One region of the Microbispora sp. H10885 genome, then DNA from elsewhere that is predicted to be linked to it. Evidence: riboswitches for the same ligand, from Rfam matches in the RefSeq annotation. Region 1 holds a riboswitch; each other region holds the start of a gene.

Region 1 (4,393 bases):
CGTGACGCCGATGAGCTCCTTGAACCGCTGCGTCAGATGGGTGCTGCTGACACCGGCTGCCACGCGCAGGTCGCCGATCGCCACCGCCCCGCTGGTCGCCGCGATGACGCTGCTCGTATGGCGGACCAGTCCCAGGCCGGTGGTCTCGCACAGCCGTCGCATCAGCTCCTCCTCGAGCAGCGTCAGCATCTCGTGCGGTCCGCCCGCCGTGGCCAGCCGGTCTCGCAGCTCGGCGACGGCGGGCCGGCCCCAAACCTGCTCTACCGTCACCGGCCGGTCACACAGCTCGGCCGCGGGCATCGGCAGGAACGGCGCCAGCCCCCACGGCTTGACGTGCACGCCGACGGACCGGGTCCGGAGTGGGTAGCCGAACTCCAAGGCGCGGGTGGGCATGGTGACCACGCAGCCGTCGGCGTACTCGGCCGTCTCGATGTCGGTGGCGGCGCGGATGCGGAACGGCGCCCCGAGGTTGACGATGAGCAACGCCGCCGGCATCGGCGGCAGCGTCAGCCGGGCGTACGGCGGCGCACCCTCCAGGTAGTAAAGGTCGTCGATCAGCCTGTCCAGCGGCGGTCGCGGCACTCTGGACACGTACTCCACGTCGACAGTATCGCCGACGCCCCGCCGGCATCGAGCGCCGAGACGGTCCAGCCGCGCTGCCGCCGGAACGGGTGAGCGTCCGGCGTTACGCAGTCGGCAGGTCGGTACGACTCCTCGCGTCGGCACCGACGTCGGACATGGTGAAGTAGGCGGCGCTCTCCGCGTCCGCCGTGAGTTCGGGGTCGGGAGCGGTGGCGAGCTGACGCGCGATGCGGGTACGAAGCAGCGAGCGCACCTCGGCCAGATTGACGATCTGGGGAGCGAACCCGCGCGGGTCCAATCCCAGCCGCACCATGTCGATCGGCGGCCGCAGCAGGTCGGGGGCGACATTCGCGAGGAACGGGTCGATGGCTCGGTTGGCCATCGCGATGTTCCGTCCACGATCGATGACCAGCGCCGGGTACGGCTCGCGGTCTCCATCAGGCTGACGTGACGGGCTGAGACGTCGGCGGCGATCGCGAGATCGAGCTGGCTGAGCGGCCGGCGATGCCGCCACTGCCGTAACAGTTCCCCGATCGTGTACACGACCGTCGATGCTACGCATCGCGGCGCGCTGCGCCATGAAATGCGAGTTCATGACGTGGTGGGAACCCGCTGATCACTGACCCGGCCACAAGCCGAGAGCCGCGGTCGTGAACACGAGACCCCGGTCATAGGGGCCCGGGTTCGCCGCGGCTCTGAGGCTTCTTGGTCGAGTATTCCTGCGGGGATCTCGTCAGGAGGCGAGTTCGGCGGGGTAGACCGGGTAGCCGTACCCGGCGACCTGCCAGGTGGGGCGGGTGCGGGCCTCGACGGCTCCGTTCCCGGTGTTGCCCTCGACGGTGCGGATGGTGCCGTTGCCGTTGTCCCTGACGACGAAGCCGACGTGCTGGATGTCGCCGATCTTCTTGCTGCCGCTCCAGCTGAAGAACACCACGGCCCCGGGCTTGGGCGTACGGCCCCAGCGGCCGTGGTCGGCGAACCAGCGGGCGTGCTCCACGGTGTAGGCGTCGGAACCCATGACCGGCTGGATGCCGAGCTGCTGGCCGACCCAGGAGACGAACATGTCGCACCAGGGGGCGTTCTCGTACTCTTCCAGCGCCCCGCCGTCCCGCGCAAGGGTCTCGCGGGCGCGCGGGCTGGTCATGTACCACTCCTGGAACTTGGTCCCGCCGCCGTCGGCGTCCTCGCTGATGCCGACCTGGCTCGCGGCCAGCTTGATGACGTCCTGGGGGCCGACCTTGGGCAGCCGGGCGGCGATCTCGGTCAGGGACGGCGCGGCTACAGCGGCCGTGCCCTTGCCGGCCGCCGGGTTGTCCGCCGCCTGCGCGGCGGGCGGGGCGATCGCCACGGCCGAGGCGAGGACTCCGCCGGCGAGGGCCGTGCGCAGACAGGTCGTGAGGGCGTGCATGATGGGCGGACTCCCTTTGCTTCCATGCTGCCGACCGGGTTAGCTGACGGGTTCGGGCTGGAAGTCGCCCTACGGCAGGTATGCCGATTCACCCCAGGAAGAGGTTGGGTCCCCGGCTCCGCTTGCGCGGATTAGGCAGCCGAACGGCAGGCCGAGATCGGCCGGCCGCGTCGGTGTGAGGTGGGCTTTCTTGACCACTGAGATGAGCAAGTGGGCCCCGAGTTGCCCAAAACGTAATAGACGCGTCCAAACCAGTCAAGTCATGACAAGTCGGGTTTTACCTGGTGAGATGCCGGGCGGGCGGGGGCAAAGAACGGGTCCGCCCGCCCCGCCGGGGTTGCCGCGTTCCCCTTCTTCTCCTCTGCTCACACCTCTGTTCGCTCACAGCGAACGCGCCTCGCTGACCTGGGGGGAGGCCGAACCACGTGCTGGTGGCATGGCTGAGCGCCTGGGGTGAAGTGCAACGCGGCCCCGTGACCTTCGAGGTGCGCGTTGGCATCGATCGACCGCACCAGTCGGGAGTCGCCCGGCTACACCACGCCGGACCGGATGGCGGCCAAGATCCGCACAACCACCTGCCGTTGTGCGAGCAGTACTACAAGTCGCGCCGGGCAGTGCTGTTCACGCCGGTGTACGCCGCCGTCCCCGCGCGGGGACGAGGCGGCGCGGCGCCGCCGGCTCGGAGACGACCATCGTCCTCATGGCGTCACCCCGGGCGGTGCGGTCAATCGCAGGACGGGTACGGCCATGGGCCGTTCAGGTAGTTGAACATGGCGTTCCAGCTGTAGTACCAGTCCTCCGTGTCGGACTGGCACGCGATGAAGTTGTAACCGAAACTGCCCGAGCCGTCGTCGGGGTAATTGGTGAAGAGCGTGCTGTGGAAGACCAGAAACCATTTCGCCCTGTTGCCGTTGTGTGCCCAGCACAGGGCTTTCAGGGTCTGGTCGCCCATGATTCCGGCCTCCTCCAGGTGTTGGAGAGCCGGCCATATTTCAGTCAGATCCCTGGGACGGTCCCAGCCGGCGATGGGCAGAAAATCTCCGCTGTTCGGTTCGAGGACGGCGACCCGGTTTCCCGCGGTGAGCCAGTAGTAGCCGTTGCCGTCGGTCGTGGCGCAGGAGATTCCGTTGGCCCAGTGGTCTTTCTCTTCTTGACCGAAGTCTCCGCGGTCGATCCGGCCGAGCCCGGTCCACGTCTCCGTCAGTCTCGACGGCGACCAGGTGAGAGAGTCTCCGTAGCCGTTCGTTCTCGCGCAGTACGGGCCGTTGAACAGCCACCACATTCCGGTGCGGGGGACGAAGGTGCACGTGTCCAGCCCGCTGTCGAACTCCGCATGGCCCTGGAGGCAGGGCCATCCGTAGGTACTCCGGAAATCCCGGGGGTTGACGTGCATGGAGTTCCCGTCGTACTCGGTGGAGAAGTAGATCGACGACACCGAGGACTCGTCCGGATTCGAATTGGTGGCGGTGAAGGCCCAACGCTTGTTGTAGAGGCTGATGGAGTTGACAGTCCACCACCGCAGGCCGTTCACGGTGGCCGGGGGGTCCCATCCTCCCGGGGGGACGTAGCCCTCGTCCGGCTCCGGCATCACGGTAGGATCGGGGATATATCCCACCAGTTTGACCCTTCCGTCTGATACGCCGTTCGACACCACCTTGATCGACTCCGCCTCGGCGTCGATATAGATACTTATCGCCTCGAAGAGCGGCGCGAGTTCTTCGATCGCCTCCATGGACGCGTTCAGAAGCTGATCGAAGAGCTTCTCCATGCCGTCGATCCAGATGACCGCCTGTTTGCTCAAGTGAATGGTGTAGCGGAGGCCGTCCAATTCGGTGTAGACGTCTCCGCTGATGTCGGCATTCCCGGTGTCGGCCCTGCGAGGACGCGGGCGGTGCACGAGCGTTCCATCGACAGGTTGATCGGGAAGCGGCATGGCGTCTCCTCCAGGACCGTCACGGACGTGCGCTCGGCAGCGCGCGAGATACGACAAATCACACGGCTGTCATTACATCGAGTTTATGAGCGGTGATGCGCCTGTACAAGGGTTCTGCGACAGGCGGCCGAGCCTCCGCAAAATCCCACCGGGCGCCCCACTCCATGACCTCGACGTTTCCGCTGCTCAGAGATATGCGCTGGATTTTCGGCGGATACCGCACCGACCCGAGGCCCGAAATTACGTCTTCCGGCATCTCATTACCGGCCTGATATGCACGCCCGCAACCGGACATCGTCACAGACCGGGCCAATCCCGCGATCCTCATGCGTCCCAATGGTTCTTGCCGAAAAAACAACGCTGAGCGGCGACGGCCCAGCTCATAGGGGAAATCACGTCGCGCTGGATTCCTTCTCATGTTCCCGCGGCATTCGCGTGACGGTCACGGGTGAGGGGTGCTGTACCGCCTA
Region 2 (4,393 bases), on a different contig from region 1:
GGCGTCGTCGTTTGCCATACCGGCAATCTTACTTGTCGTTTTCGCACGCGGACAGGCCGATTCCACCGCGCCCGCGCCGGAAGTCGCGTGGCCGCCCGGTGAACGAATGTCCTCGATCGGACGTCATATGGGCGAACGGAGGGGAGCGTCATGCGTACCGCAGTCGTCACAGGGGTGATGGTTCTCGGCCTGGCGAGCGTGCCGCCCGTGGCCGCGTCCGGTGCGGCCCACCAGGGCCACCTGGGCTATCAGGGCCGCCAGGCGGATGCGCCCGCGCCCACGTGGAAGCCGGTCAGGGTGAACACGCTGCCCGGGGACGACGTGCTCAACGACGTGACGGTCCTGGGCAACGGGTCGGTGTGGGCGGCCGGGCACCGGGTCGTGAACGGCAGGCAGCGGGGTCTCGTCCAGCGGTTCGACGGCCGATCCTGGCGGGTCATCCCGAACAGCCCGCCGTACGAGCTGCGGGCCGTGACGGCCACCTCCGGCACGAACGCGTGGGTCTTCGGCGAGGGCAGGGCCGCGCGCTGGAACGGCCGCGGATGGACCACGATCGCCCTGGGCAGTGGCTTCTCGGCGACGGACGCCGACGCGACGGGCGCGAAGGACGTCTGGGCGGTCGCCGGGACGGCCGCCACGGCGAGGCACTGGACCGGGTCCTCCTGGAAGAGCGTCCGGCTGCCGGGCCGCGCCTCCGCCGTCGACGCGTACAAGGCCGGCGTGGCCTGGGCGGCGGGCGTCAAGGGCAACCGTCCCTCGATCATGCGGTGGAACGGGACGTCCTGGACCCTGGTCCCGGCTCCGGCGCTCGCCCTTCCCGCGCCGGACGCCGTCGTGACCATCCAGGACATCGCGGTCGTGGGATCGAAGAACGTGTGGGTCGTCGGCGGGGTCAGCTGGGAGGGCGCCGACGAGCAGGGCGACGACGTCGACTTCGGCCGCACCCTGGTCATGCACTGGAACGGCAGGTCGTGGACCGTCTCCATCGGCTCCGCCAACGCCCAGCCGTACACCGAGGTGGAGCCCGACGGCAGGGGCGGCGTCTGGGTCCTGCAGGGCAACTGGAACCCCACCCTGTGGCAGGTCACCGGCTCGACGTGGCGACAGGCCCGGCTCCTCCGGAAGTCCGGCACCGACGCCGTCGTGTTCTCCGTCGCCCGCAGGCCGGGAACGACGACGATGTGGGGCGCGGGCTTCACCGTCCCGCAGGGCGACCCCGACGACCCCTCGGCCAACGGCACGTTCTGGCGTACGCAGTGACCGCCTGACCTCGCCACGCCGTGCACCGACGGCGTGGCCGGTGCTTCGGGATCGCCCGCGGCCGGTGGAAGACACCCATCGGCCGGTTTCGCGCGCCTTGGCGACCTGCGGAAGGCCGATCAGCCGGTGTGACGAGCGTCACGTTTCCGCCTACCACACCCGCCCTGACCTGCGGCTCCTCGCTTTATGACCCCTTTATGCGGTCATAATCCTATTTGCCCCCTTTGCGGCAATACGGCGCGCCTTGGTAGTTTCCTTGCCCAACGAACCCGGCCAGCCCGTGTTCGGAAAGCGCATCCACTGTCACCGGCGCCATGTCCTCTCCCGCCCCCCTGGGCGCCGGTGATGCCGAATCCGTGCAGCAAGGAGGCTCGGAGCCGGGGAACCAATCGACCTTCCATCCGAAGGTCCGGGGTGAATCGGCGCGTAAGCGCTGTAGGGCGACTTCCCTGCCCGAATCCGTCAGCTAACCCGGTAGGCGCAAGCGGAAGACCCTAGGAGAGATCCCCCTGTCCGCCAACCCCACCACTCTGCTTCGCGCTGCCTGCGTCACGGTCGGTAGCGCAGCGCTCACCCTCTCCCTGGCAGGTTTCGGCGCCCTGCCCGCCGGCGCCGTCACGGGGACCGTGACAGCCCCGCCCCCGGACTCGACGGCCATCCCGCCCGAGCCCCCCGTCACGGCGTTCACCCCGTACGCCGGAGAGGCTCCCACGGCCTCCACGGCGGAGTCCTCCGTGAACACGAAGCTCACCAAGGCCGCTGTCCAGCAGGAGAAGGCCGAACTCGCCATCAAGGTGGCGAAAAAGCAGATCGGCGATCCCTACGTCTGGGGCGCCACGGGCCCGGGGGCGTTCGACTGCTCCGGGCTGGTCCAGTTCGCCTGGCGCAAGGCCGGCGTCAAGATCCCGCGTACGACGTGGTCGATGCTCAACGCCGTCAAGAAGAAGGTCTCCCTGGCGCGTCTCAAGCCGGGCGACCTCATCTTCACCAGTGGCGGCGGCCACGTGGGCATGTACATGGGGAACAAGAAAGTGATCAACGCTCCCCACTCCGGCGCGGTGGTCAGGGTCGACCGCCTCAAGGGCTACTGGAGGAGCAACTTCGTCACCGCCGTACGCCCCGGCGTGTGACCCCGGCGTCGTGGACGACACCCCGGCGGGGACGTCCGGTCACACGTGACCGCGTCCCCGCCGGGGGCCGGCCAGGCCGGCGGCACGCCGGCGGTCGTCCCGGCGCCGCCCGTAAGGGCGGATTCGGCTTGCCGCAAGGGTTCGGGGATGCGGAAGGATTGGGCCATGGACCGCCAGCTGATCAGCCATCTCGCTCATCGGGACCACCCCATCGCCGCGCCGGTCTCCGGTGCCAACGTGACCCGGCTGCTGCGCCGGGCCCGGCTGGCCGAGGGGGCGAGAATCCTCGATCTCGGCTGTGGCGAGGCGGCCTGGACGCTGCGCGCGCTGGCGCTCTACCAGGACGCGACCGCCGACGGTGTGGACATCTCCGCGCTCGGCCTCAAGGCGGCGGAGCAGGCGGCCGAGGTCCAGGGCGTCTGGGAGCGCATCCGGTTCCACGAGCGGCCGGCCGCCGACTTCCCGGTCGCCGAGCAGTACGACCTGGTGCTCTGCGTCGGAGCCACGCACGCGTTCGGCGGGCTCGTCCCGACCGTCGAGCACGTCCGCCGTTACCTGCGGCCGAACGGGCTGGCACTGGTGGGCGAGGGATTCTGGGAGCGCGAGCCGACCGCGGAGGCGCTCACCCGGCTGGGCGCCGCGAAGTCGGAGTTCCTCGACCTGCCCGGCACCGTCGCCGCCGCCGAGTCCCCCGGTTTCGACGTGGTCCACGCGTACACCAGCGACCTGGCCGAATGGGACGAGTACGAGTGGTCCTGGACGGGCACGCTGCTGCGCTGGGCCAACGAGCACTCCGGCCCGGACGCCGACGACGCTCGCACGGCGGCTCTGGAGCACCGCGACATGTGGCTGCGCGGTTACCGGGGCATCCTGGGGTTCGTCACGCTCCTCCTCCAGCGGAGGAACTGACCCGATCCCCTACAGCTGACGGAGCACCCGCATGGCGTCCTCCTCCAGGCGCGATAGGTCGCGGAGGATGACCCCGGCCTGCTCCAGGTGTCCCGCGTCACCGCTTTCTCCCGCCTTCGCGATCAGGACGGACACCTCCGTCCAGAGGCCGGCGGCCTCGGCGTACAGGCGGTGACCGGTGCGGAGGCCGCCGTCGTCGATCAGCCGGGTGCACTCGTCGAGGAAGTCGCGGTAGAGGGCGCGGAACAGGGCGCCGCCGGTTCCTCCCTTCTCCATGAGGAGAGCGGCCTGCGGCAGGTCCCGCCGCGGCTCGGCGGCGCGTAGCAGCCATCCGGGCACCAGCTTGCCGGCCTTCTCGATGCCGCGGTGGCCCAGGTTCGCGATGGGAGCGGCGAGGAAGGCGTCGGCGCAGTCCCGGATGGCGGGAATGATGTGGTCCTGCCAGTTGAGCGGGCGGGCCGGCAGGGTGATGGTGAAGGACCGGTTCCTGGCGGTCATCGGGCCGCGTTCGGCCCGCGCCCTGGCGAGGCCGTCCCGGCCGGTGCGTACCGCTCCGCCCTGCTGGTCGGTGTCCACCAGGTAGACCTCGTGCTCGTCGTAGCCGTACATCGCGACGACATGACCACCGAAGTGCACCTTGGAGCGGAAGTAGTCCAGGTGGTAGCAGTCGAGCTGGAGGCCGACCGGCCGGCCCGCGTCGACGCGGGAGGCCACGTTCTCCCACGCCTTGCGCGACGAGGTGGTCTCCTCGGTCGCCAGCGTCAGTTCCAGCCGGGCGGCCAGGTTCCTGGTGAGTTCGAACGGCTTGACCCGGCCGCCGAGGAAGGGGATCGGCATGGCCTTGCTGTCCCAGTAGACGAAGGACAGGCCCGACCCCAGCCCGAACAGCATGGGCTCGGACAGATCGAGCCCCTCGTGCCGCAACAGCACCCCCAGCGCCGTCGTCTCGCAGTGGCGCATGCCACGGGTCTCGACGTCCTTCACGAAGGTCATGCGTCGCTCTCCTCATGCCGGCCGACGTTCACCCTGACACCTCTATCGCACCTGATGTGAGTAGGGAGGTACTCATGCGGAGCGTCAGAGGCCTGTCTAGC
Region 3 (4,393 bases), on a different contig from region 1:
CTCGGCAGGTTCGGCAGTGGCGGCTCGCCCGTCAAGGCAGTGGCCTTCCACCCCGACGGCAGTCTGCTCGCCAGTGTCGACAGGACGGTGCGGCTGTGGGATCCGGCCACCATGGAGTCCATTGGCGAACCCTTCATGCCCTACCCCGGCCCTCTCCATGGGTTGGCCTTCCACCCGCAGAGACACCTGCTCGTCGCCGTCGGTGACGACGGGGGCGTGCACTTGCGGGATCTGGAAACCGGGCGAGAGGTACTGAGACATCCCCGTCAACCCTTGAGCAGCCATGTCGGCGCGGTCCGTGGCGCGGCCTTCCACCCCGGCGGTGACCTGCTCGTCACTACCGGCGCCGACGGCACGGCGCGGCTGTGGGATCCGGCCACCGGAGAACCCCTCGGCGAACCCCTCAGCGCCCACACCGGCACCGTCTATGCGGTGGCGTTCCATCCCGACGGCCGCTGGTTCGCCACCGCCAACGAGGACGCGACGATCCGGTTGTGGTCGACCCCGAAGTGGGCCGACCATCCGGTGAAGTAGGCCGGACATGCCTGCTGCTCGGGCCTGCCCCAGGAACTCCGATACCCGTATCGGGGAGCCCGCCTGACCGCCGCTCTCCCGAAGCGACCCGGAGAAGTGACGCCGCCGGGGTCCTGCGCCGGGCGGGCCGGAGGCCACGCCCGGCGCGTCACGCACCGGCTCTAACTGAGCGTCTTCTTCCAGTGGAAGCCGCCGGGCAGGTTCACCGTGAGGGTGCGACGCCCATCCGCCGTCTTGGTCACGCGGAAGGCGCGGCCGCCGTAGCTGTGGCCCACACCGCCGCGCGACAGGTTGAGTCTGAAAGGCCCCATCTTGATTGACTTACGGTAGCTCCAGCCCATCGTTTCCCTCCGTGTTTTCCGTGCCCCCGCGACTACCCACAGAAGCGATCAGCACACGCGCTTGCACAGAGGTGCATGTCGGGACGCACCGCCGCCGTCCTCGCCGTACAACTCCTGGTCACAGGGTGGGAACCTTTGTCCGGTGCAATGACGAGACGGCGGCTGGGACCGTGTAAAAACGATGCCTATGGCTAAGGATGGGGACGAGGAGCCGATCGCGGACGACCTGGAGGCCGTCACGTCCGCCGTGCTCACCGCGTCGCGGGTGCTCGTCGCGATCTCCGCACGCTCCCTCGCCTCCGCGGAGGACAGAGTCACACTGCCGCAGTTCCGGATGCTGCTGGTGGTCGGGCAGGGAGAGACAAAACTGGTCACGCTGGCCGAGAGACTCGGCGTGAATCCCTCGACCGCGATGCGGATGGCGGACCGCCTCGCCGCCGCCGGGCTGCTGAAGCGCGAGGTGAACCCGCAGAACCGGCGGGAGACGCTGCTGCGGCTGACCGACGTCGGCTCGCGCATCGTGGACGAGGTCACGGCCCGGCGCAAGGCGGAGATCGCGGCGATACTCGCCCGGATGCCCGCTCCCCGGCGCCAGGCTCTGATCACCGCCATGCGCGAGTTCACCGACGCGGCCGGCGAACCGCCCACGACCGTCTCGTTCCCGCTCGGCTGGCCCGATCCGTCCTCCTGACCCGATGCCTGAACGGACCTGGTGATCCGGTACGCCCGCCGGAAGCCGGCCGGGTTCGCGGCGGCGGCGCACTCGCCGGGTACGCGGTCGTCACGCGGACTCAGCATCCGGAGGCGGCGCACTCCCCCGGGATGAGGCCGCCGGAGCCACCGGCCGTCGAGGGCGTGTCGTCGCCTCCGCCGGAGCCGGTGCCCGCGCCGCCCTTCGTGTCACCGCCCGCCTTTCCGGCCGGCCCGGTCTTCACCTGGCCCGTGCCGCCGGGCGCCTGACCGGTGGACCCACCGGCGCCGGAGCCGGTGCCCGTGCCGTCTCCGGCGGGCGCCTGCGCGGAGCCTCCGGAGCCGCCGTCCGCGCCACCACCCTCGGCGTCGCCCGCCGAGCCGTCATCCGCGCCGTCATCCGCACCGTCCTCGGCGCCGGTCCCGGAGTCCGGTCCCGCCTCGGCGGGATCACCGGCGCCGTTCTCCTGCGCCGGCGCCGTCTGCTGCCCGGCACCGCCCGCGGAGGGGCCCGGGTCCGTGGCGCCGCGCAACGCGAAGCCCGCGCCCGCCGCCGCGAGTACGGCGACCAGGATCACGGCGACGATGACGAGGGGCTTCCTGCTCTTCGCGCCGGACGGCTCGTCGCTGGAGAGGATCTCCTGACGAAACTGATCATCCTGGCTCGTCTGTGAGGGGACGCGCCCGTACATGTGAGACAACTCCCAGCGGTCGTATCGGGGGAAAGCTCCACGGCTTCCGCGGGTGGCTGCCCACCCTAGCCGCGTGAGTCACCGAATTTCACAGACACCCGCAAACGATCTCAAACTCCCAGAGTGTTCCCAGGCGCCTCTCCGGCCGGTCAGCCGAAATAGGGGAGGTGGAACGGCTCCTGCGCCGCGGCGGGGCCGGACACCCCGGCTCCCACGACCTCCTGGCCGCGTCGCTCGCCGCCGTGCCCCTCCCGCCGCGGGCCACCCCTGCGGTGCCGTCCGCCGGACGTCGCCGCCGCGGCTGCCCTGAAGCGCAGACCGGTCACCGCGGTCGACACGAGCGCGAACAGCAGCCCGGCCGGCAGGACGGCGTCGCTCGGCGAGAAGGCCGTGCCCGGCGGCTGCCCGTGACCCGCGGCCATGCTCCGCGTGGCCGACGCCGCCGCCCCCTGCCCCACTGCCCCCTGGACCACCGCCCCCTGGACCGCCGCGTCCGCCGCCACGGGCTGGACGGTGACGGTCACCTTCGGGATCACCTTCACCTTGCGCGGCAGGCCGTACCCGACGATCTTGCTGGAGTCGCGCACCTTGCGCTTGAGCCAGACGCCGTCGACGTTGCCCTCGATCGTGTGGACCTTGCCGCCGACGACCTTCTCGACGATGCCGACGTGGTCGATGTCCTTGATGCGCTTCGACCCCGACCAGTCGAAGAAGACCACGGCCCCCGGTTCCGGCTTGCGGCTCCAGGCGCCCTGCTGCTCGAACCACTTGGCGTGCCGGGTGGTCAGCGCGAACTCGCCGACGTGGTCCTGCACGCCCGCCCGGTTGGCCGCCCACGAGACGAACATGTCGCACCAGGGAGCCGCCTTGAAGTCGGAGTCCATGGCGATGTTGTCGGCGTACCACTCGCCGAACTTGGTCGGCTTCCCGGGCCGTTCCCGGTAGCCGAGCTCCGGGCGTACGGCGTCGAGCAACTGCTGTGCTATCGGATCGGTAGAAATCGAAGGCTCCTATGGCGCGCGTCAGAACATGACGAACCCGCCGCCGGGCACGACGGCATGCGGGCATGACCGTCACACCGACCGTCACGCCGGCGGACGCACCGGCGGACACGGCCGCGGCGGTCCCCGGGCGGGCGGGGTCGGACGGGATTCAGAAACGGGAGATGTGGCAGCCCGTCACGGGCGCGCCGTCACCCCGGAAGCCTGGAGACGTTCCAGGGCGGGCATGTGGTCCGGCGACGGAGGCCGGACCGGGTGGGCAGGTGGAGCGGACACTCCACGCGCTCTCCTCTCCTTGGCCGCCTACCGGGTTAGCTGACGGGTTCGGGCCAGGAGTAGCCCTACCGGATGGTCCGGATTCACCCCAGAAGAGACGTGGGTCCCCGGTTCCCGGGTTCGATGACATCCGGGATTCGGCGGTCGCCGGTCGTCCTCGGGTTGAGGACCACGCACCGGCGCACTGACCGGAAGCATAGTAGATCACGAGTAGGACACGACCGAAAAACCGGCAAACAGGTCCATTTCTGCACCTTCTGCACCATGCTTCCGCAGGTCCTCGCACTGACGGCACCTAATCGTGATATGCGCCACAGCCACCCCGCGTACGTTCGCCCTGGGCGCGGCGACAGCGGGTGCGCGATCAGGGTGCCGGTGGGCGGCGCCGATCGAGGAGAGCCAGTCCGGTCGGGGTGAGGGTGTGCAGGACACCGCCGTGGTGCCTGCGCGTCGTGATCAGGCCCGCCTCGCGCAGGACGCCGGTGTGCTGGCTGACCGCCGCCGACGTGATGCCGATCCGCCGGGCCAGGGCGCCGGTGGTGAGGACGCCGTCGGCGATGGCGGTGAGCACCGACGCGCGCGTGCGTCCCAGGAGGTTGGCCAGCGCGCGGGCGGACGTGCCCGTCGTCCAGACGTCCGCCGCGCGGTCGGCCCCGAGCGCGGCCGGGTAGATCAGGATGGGGTCGGCGGGTCCGTCCGCCGCGTACATCACCACCGGGGCGCGCAGGAAGAACGAGGGCACCACCAGGAGTCCCCGCCCGTCGAGGACGAAATCGCCGCCGGGCCCCGGCGCGGTGATGTGAACGGCCGGCGGCGTCCACCGGATGGCCGGGTGCAGGCCGGACAGCAGGCCCTCCAC
Region 4 (4,393 bases), on a different contig from region 1:
CGCACAGTGACCAGCCCCGGATCCACGCGGGTCCGGGCGGCCCCGGCGCCACCGCCGGGCCGGTCCTGCCGCCCGCCTCCGCGTCGCCGCGCGGGGGCACCCGGGTCACCCGAGCCGGCCCGGATCACGACGATCGTCCCGCCCAGCGCCCGCGCCGCACGACGGCCGCGCGGGCTCCTCCCTCCACGGCGTACTGAGGCCCTCTTCTCTCCTCGTACCTGCCTGTGGAGGCACAATGTCACGTGCGCCTTTGTGGCGCGCGGTGGCGGCGCTCGCCGTCATCGCCACCTCACTGCTGCTCGCCCTCACCATGGCCCCGCGCCTCGGGCTCGACCTGCGCGGCGGCACCCAGCTCGTCTTCGAGACGAAGGACTCCCCCACGGTCAGGGCGGACGCCGACGCCACCGACCGTGCCCTCGACGTGCTCCGGCGCCGTGCGGACGCCCTCGGAGTCGTCGATCCCACCCTGGTCCGCTCCGGCGAGAAGCGGATCATCGTGGAACTGCCCGGCGTGCTCGACCCGCGCGAGGCCGCCGAGGTCATCGGCAAGACCGCCCAGCTCAACTTCCACCCGGTGCTCGGCCCGGCCGGGGACGGCGACAAGGACGCGATCGCCGACGAGAGCGGCCAGAAGCTGAAGCTCGGCCCGGTCGCCCTCAGCGGGGCCGGCGTCACCGACGCCGCCGCCGGCACCGACCCCCAGTTCGGGCCCGGCTGGTTCGTGACGATCGACTTCCGGGAGGCGGGCCCCTGGCGGGAGCTGACCGGCAAGGCGGCCTGCGAGCCGATCGGCGATCCCAAGCGCAGGGTCGCCATCGTGCTCGACAACGAGATCATCTCCTCGCCCCAGGTGAACGAGACCGTGACCTGCGGGGCGGGCATCCCCGGCGGCACCACCCAGATCACCGGGTCGTTCTCCGCCGAGGAGGCGCAGAACCTCGCCGTGCTCGTCAAGGGCGGGTCGCTCCCGGTGCCTCTGGAGCTGGTCGAGCAGCGTACGGTCGGCCCGACCCTCGGCGCCGACGCGATCGCGGCGAGCGCCAAGGCGGGCGTCGCCGGGGTGATCCTCACCGCGGTGTTCATCGGCCTCGTCTACCGCCTGGTGGGCCTGCTGGCCGCGGTCGCGCTGGCCTGCTACGGGCTGATCTCGTACGCGGGACTGGTGGCGATGGGCGCCACGCTCACGCTGCCCGGCCTCGCCGGGTTCGTCCTGGCGATCGGCATGGCCGTGGACGCCAACGTGCTGGTCTTCGAACGGGCCAGGGAGGAGTACGGCGCGGCGCCCCGCCGGGGCCTCAAGGCCGCCCTGGACCGGGGGTTCAAAAAAGCCTGGAGCGCGGTCGCCGACTCCAACATCACCACCCTGCTCGCCGCCGGGCTGCTGTTCTGGCTGGCGTCGGGGCCGGTGAAGGGCTTCGGCGTGACGCTGGCGATCGGCGTGCTCGCCTCGTTGATCTCGGCCATGCTGATCACCCGGGTGCTCGCCGCCGCCCTGATCGGCAGGTTCGGCCCGGGGGTGTCGGGCCTCGGCTCGATCGGCCGGGTCAGGACCTGGCTGACCCGGCGGAACCCCGACCTGATGCGGGCGGGGCGGCGCTGGCTCGCCGTCGCGGCCGGGCTGCTCGTGCTGGTGGGCGCGGGGCTGGTCACCCGCGGCCTGAACTACGGCGTCGAGTTCACCGGCGGGCGGATCGTGGAGTTCGGCACGAGCGGGCCGGTCGACGTCGCCGCGGCCCGGCGGGCGGTGTCGGACGCCGGGTTCCCCACGGCCGTCGTGCAGCGGTCGGACGACGCGATCTCCGTACGGACCGGGCAGATCACCGCCGACGACGTCGTCCGCGTCGAGGAGGCCCTGGACCGGCGCGTCGGGGAGGTCACCAAGCAGCGCGACGAGCTCGTCGGGCCGAGCCTGGGCGCGGAGCTGCGCCGCAACGCGCTCATCGCGCTCGGCGTCGCGCTCGCGGCCCAGCTCGCCTACCTGGCGTTCCGGTTCCGGTGGACGTTCGGCGCCGCCGCCGTGGCGGCGCTGTTCGTGGACGCGGCCGTCGTCGTGGGCACGTTCGCCTGGCTGGGCAAGCCGATCGACGGCGTCTTCCTCGCCGCGATGCTGACGATCATCGGGTACTCGGTCAACGACAAGGTCGTGCTCTTCGACCGGGTCCGCGAGCTGTGGCCGGTGTCACGGGGGACGCCCTTCGGGCGGGTGGTGAACACGGCGATCCTGCAGACCGTGCCGCGTACGGTGAACACGGGGCTCGGCGCGCTGTTCATCCTGGCGGCGCTGGCGGTGTTCGGCGGCGACTCGCTGCGCGACTTCGCGATCGCCCTGCTGATCGGCATCGTGGCGGGCACGCTGTCGTCGTCGTTCGTGGCGGGGCCGGCGGCGATCGAGCTGGAGAGGCGCGCCGGTCAACCGCCGCCCGCACCCGCCGCTCCGCGTCGCCGGCCCGTGGCCCGCGACGGATCGGGCGCGGTGGTCTGAAGTGGTCAGGGATGGTCTGAAAGCGGTCTGAGAATGGTCCCGGGGCGGGCGGCGCCCGCCCCGGGACCACGGAGCCTCAGTGGCGGCCGAGGGCGCGCAGCTCGAGAGGGCTCAGCGCGGAGACGTTCTGGTCGATCGGCGAGTCGGTGTACTGGTGGATCGCCCAGCTCTTCCAGTCGGCCGGCGGGGTGATGTCGCCCGGGTTCCGGCTGTAGTGGGCCACCCACAGCGGATAGTCGCCCAGGCCGCGGCCGTACTTGTCGGCGAAGTTCCAGCCGCTGTAGAACATCGGCCGGACGCCGGTCTTGGCGGTCACGTACTCCAGCCATTTCCTGGCCCAGGCGTTGACGCGCTGCACCGACTGGCCGTCGGCGGTCTCCAGGTCGAGGACGAGGATGTCGCCGGGCTTGCCCGGCTGCGCGTTCACCACGCGGAGGAAGTGGTCGGCCTCGGCGATCGGGTCGTTGGAGGGGTGGCCGTAGTGGTAGACGCCGCGGACGATCCCCTTCTTGTCCAGCTCCCGCCAGTGCCGGGGGAAGGACGAGTCGACCCAGTCCAGGCCTTCGGTCGCCTTGATGAAGCCGAACTGCGCCCGGCTGTTGATCCAGTCGTGGTCGGCCTCGTAGCCGGAGACGTCCTGGCCGTACGTGTGCGGGTTCGCGTAGGCGGGAGCGGGCGCGGCCGCGGTGGCGACGAGCGTGGCGGCGGTGAGGGTGGCCGTGCCGGCCGTGACCGCGAGTGCCGCCGCGGCGAGGGCGGCGCGCAGGCGGCGGGCGGAGGGCCGCCCGGCGGGAGAGAACCTGATGGTGGGCATGACGCGGTTGAGCTCCTTGCTTCCATGCCGCCTACCGGGTTAGCTGACGGGTTCGGGCAGGAAGTGCCCTACGGGCGCATCTGGGGGTCTGCGCGCCGATTCACCCCGAGAAGTGGGTCCCCGGCTCCGCGGAACGCGGACTCGGCGGCCGCGCGCACAGAAGAGCGCACGGTCCGGGCAACGACACGGCAACGGAGGCGACGCGGATGTCACCGGTACCCATGCCGTGGCACCTAAAGGTACATACAGCTCAACAATGGTGTAAACCTGACAAAACCTGTTTTTACCTGGGAAGACTCGTCATGCAGGTGCCCCGTTGGACGGGATCCCGTGCGGCGCGGCGCCGAGGGGGTTTGTAAGTTCGTGACCTGAGCGCTGAGTCACCGGACCAGAGCCGCACCAGAGGCACGCACACCGGAGCCACCGGACCGCACGCGAGAGGTGAACCCATGACCGCAGCTTCCGCCGGCCCCGGCCTCGGCGACCCCGGCTCCGGAGACGCGCCGCCGCCGTCGCCCGCGGAGTTCCGGCGCGCGCTCGGGATGTTCGCGACCGGCGTGACCGTGGTCACGGGTCTCGACGACGGCGATCCGGTGGGGTTCGCCTGCCAGTCGTTCGCGTCGGTGTCGCTCGAACCACCGCTCGTGCTCTTCTGCGCCGACCACAAGGGCCGCGCCTGGCCGCGGATCAGGAAGTCCGGCCGCTTCTGCGTCAACGTCCTCGGCGAGGAGCAGGTCGACGTGTGCGCCAGGTTCGGATCGAGCAACGGCGACAAGTTCGCCGGGCTCGCCTGGGACCTGTCCCGCTGGGGCACGCCCGCCCTGCCGGACGTGCTGCTGCGCGTCCACGGCGAGGTCCGGGAGGTGCACGTGGCCGGAGACCACGACGTGGTGATCGGCCTCGTCCGAGAACTCGAACCCGTCCATCCGGAGCAGCGGCCGATGCTGTTCTTCCGCGGCAGATTCGGCGTGTACCACGACGACCCCGCCGCGGCGCTCGGGCCCAACCTGTGGGGCTGGGGCGACCACTGGGGATGAGGCCGTGCGGGGGGCGGGGCCGTGACCTGCCGGTGACTTGATAGCCTGCCTGCTCCGCGA

The links. Region 1 has a riboswitch for cyclic di-AMP ahead of HHX37_RS24195 (CHAP domain-containing protein). Riboswitches for the same ligand answer to the same signal wherever they lie in the genome.
Region 2: another riboswitch for cyclic di-AMP. It lies ahead of HHX37_RS35475 (C40 family peptidase); the one in region 1 lies ahead of HHX37_RS24195 (CHAP domain-containing protein).
Region 3: another riboswitch for cyclic di-AMP. It lies ahead of HHX37_RS05600 (CHAP domain-containing protein); the one in region 1 lies ahead of HHX37_RS24195 (CHAP domain-containing protein).
Region 4: another riboswitch for cyclic di-AMP. It lies ahead of HHX37_RS26085 (glycoside hydrolase family 25 protein); the one in region 1 lies ahead of HHX37_RS24195 (CHAP domain-containing protein).

Annotation. Positions count from the first base shown of each region.
Region 1 covers NZ_JABBWY010000009.1:131,102-135,494, forward strand. Annotated here, with positions in the region: gene HHX37_RS37885 (helix-turn-helix domain-containing protein) at 1-600, opposite strand, end outside; gene HHX37_RS37070 (hypothetical protein) at 686-964, opposite strand; gene HHX37_RS24195 (CHAP domain-containing protein) at 1,316-1,990, opposite strand; cyclic di-AMP (ydaO/yuaA leader) riboswitch at 2,004-2,138, opposite strand; gene HHX37_RS24200 (hypothetical protein) at 2,715-3,923, opposite strand.
Region 2 covers NZ_JABBWY010000001.1:929,557-933,949, reverse strand. Annotated here, with positions in the region: gene HHX37_RS04220 (helix-turn-helix domain-containing protein) at 1-18, opposite strand, end outside; gene HHX37_RS04215 (hypothetical protein) at 151-1,260, shown strand; cyclic di-AMP (ydaO/yuaA leader) riboswitch at 1,597-1,756, shown strand; gene HHX37_RS35475 (C40 family peptidase) at 1,995-2,390, shown strand; gene HHX37_RS04205 (SAM-dependent methyltransferase) at 2,556-3,299, shown strand; gene HHX37_RS04200 (BtrH N-terminal domain-containing protein) at 3,309-4,292, opposite strand.
Region 3 covers NZ_JABBWY010000002.1:110,570-114,962, forward strand. Annotated here, with positions in the region: gene HHX37_RS05580 (hypothetical protein) at 1-534, shown strand, start outside; gene HHX37_RS05585 (DUF4236 domain-containing protein) at 696-875, opposite strand; gene HHX37_RS05590 (MarR family winged helix-turn-helix transcriptional regulator) at 1,063-1,566, shown strand; gene HHX37_RS05595 (hypothetical protein) at 1,667-2,257, opposite strand; gene HHX37_RS05600 (CHAP domain-containing protein) at 2,407-3,231, opposite strand; cyclic di-AMP (ydaO/yuaA leader) riboswitch at 3,543-3,687, opposite strand; gene HHX37_RS37585 (ArsR/SmtB family transcription factor) at 3,899-4,393, opposite strand, start outside.
Region 4 covers NZ_JABBWY010000010.1:133,616-138,008, reverse strand. Annotated here, with positions in the region: gene HHX37_RS26095 (hypothetical protein) at 1-197, shown strand, start outside; gene secD (protein translocase subunit SecD) at 236-2,482, shown strand; gene HHX37_RS26085 (glycoside hydrolase family 25 protein) at 2,559-3,296, opposite strand; cyclic di-AMP (ydaO/yuaA leader) riboswitch at 3,310-3,453, opposite strand; gene HHX37_RS26080 (flavin reductase family protein) at 3,746-4,333, shown strand.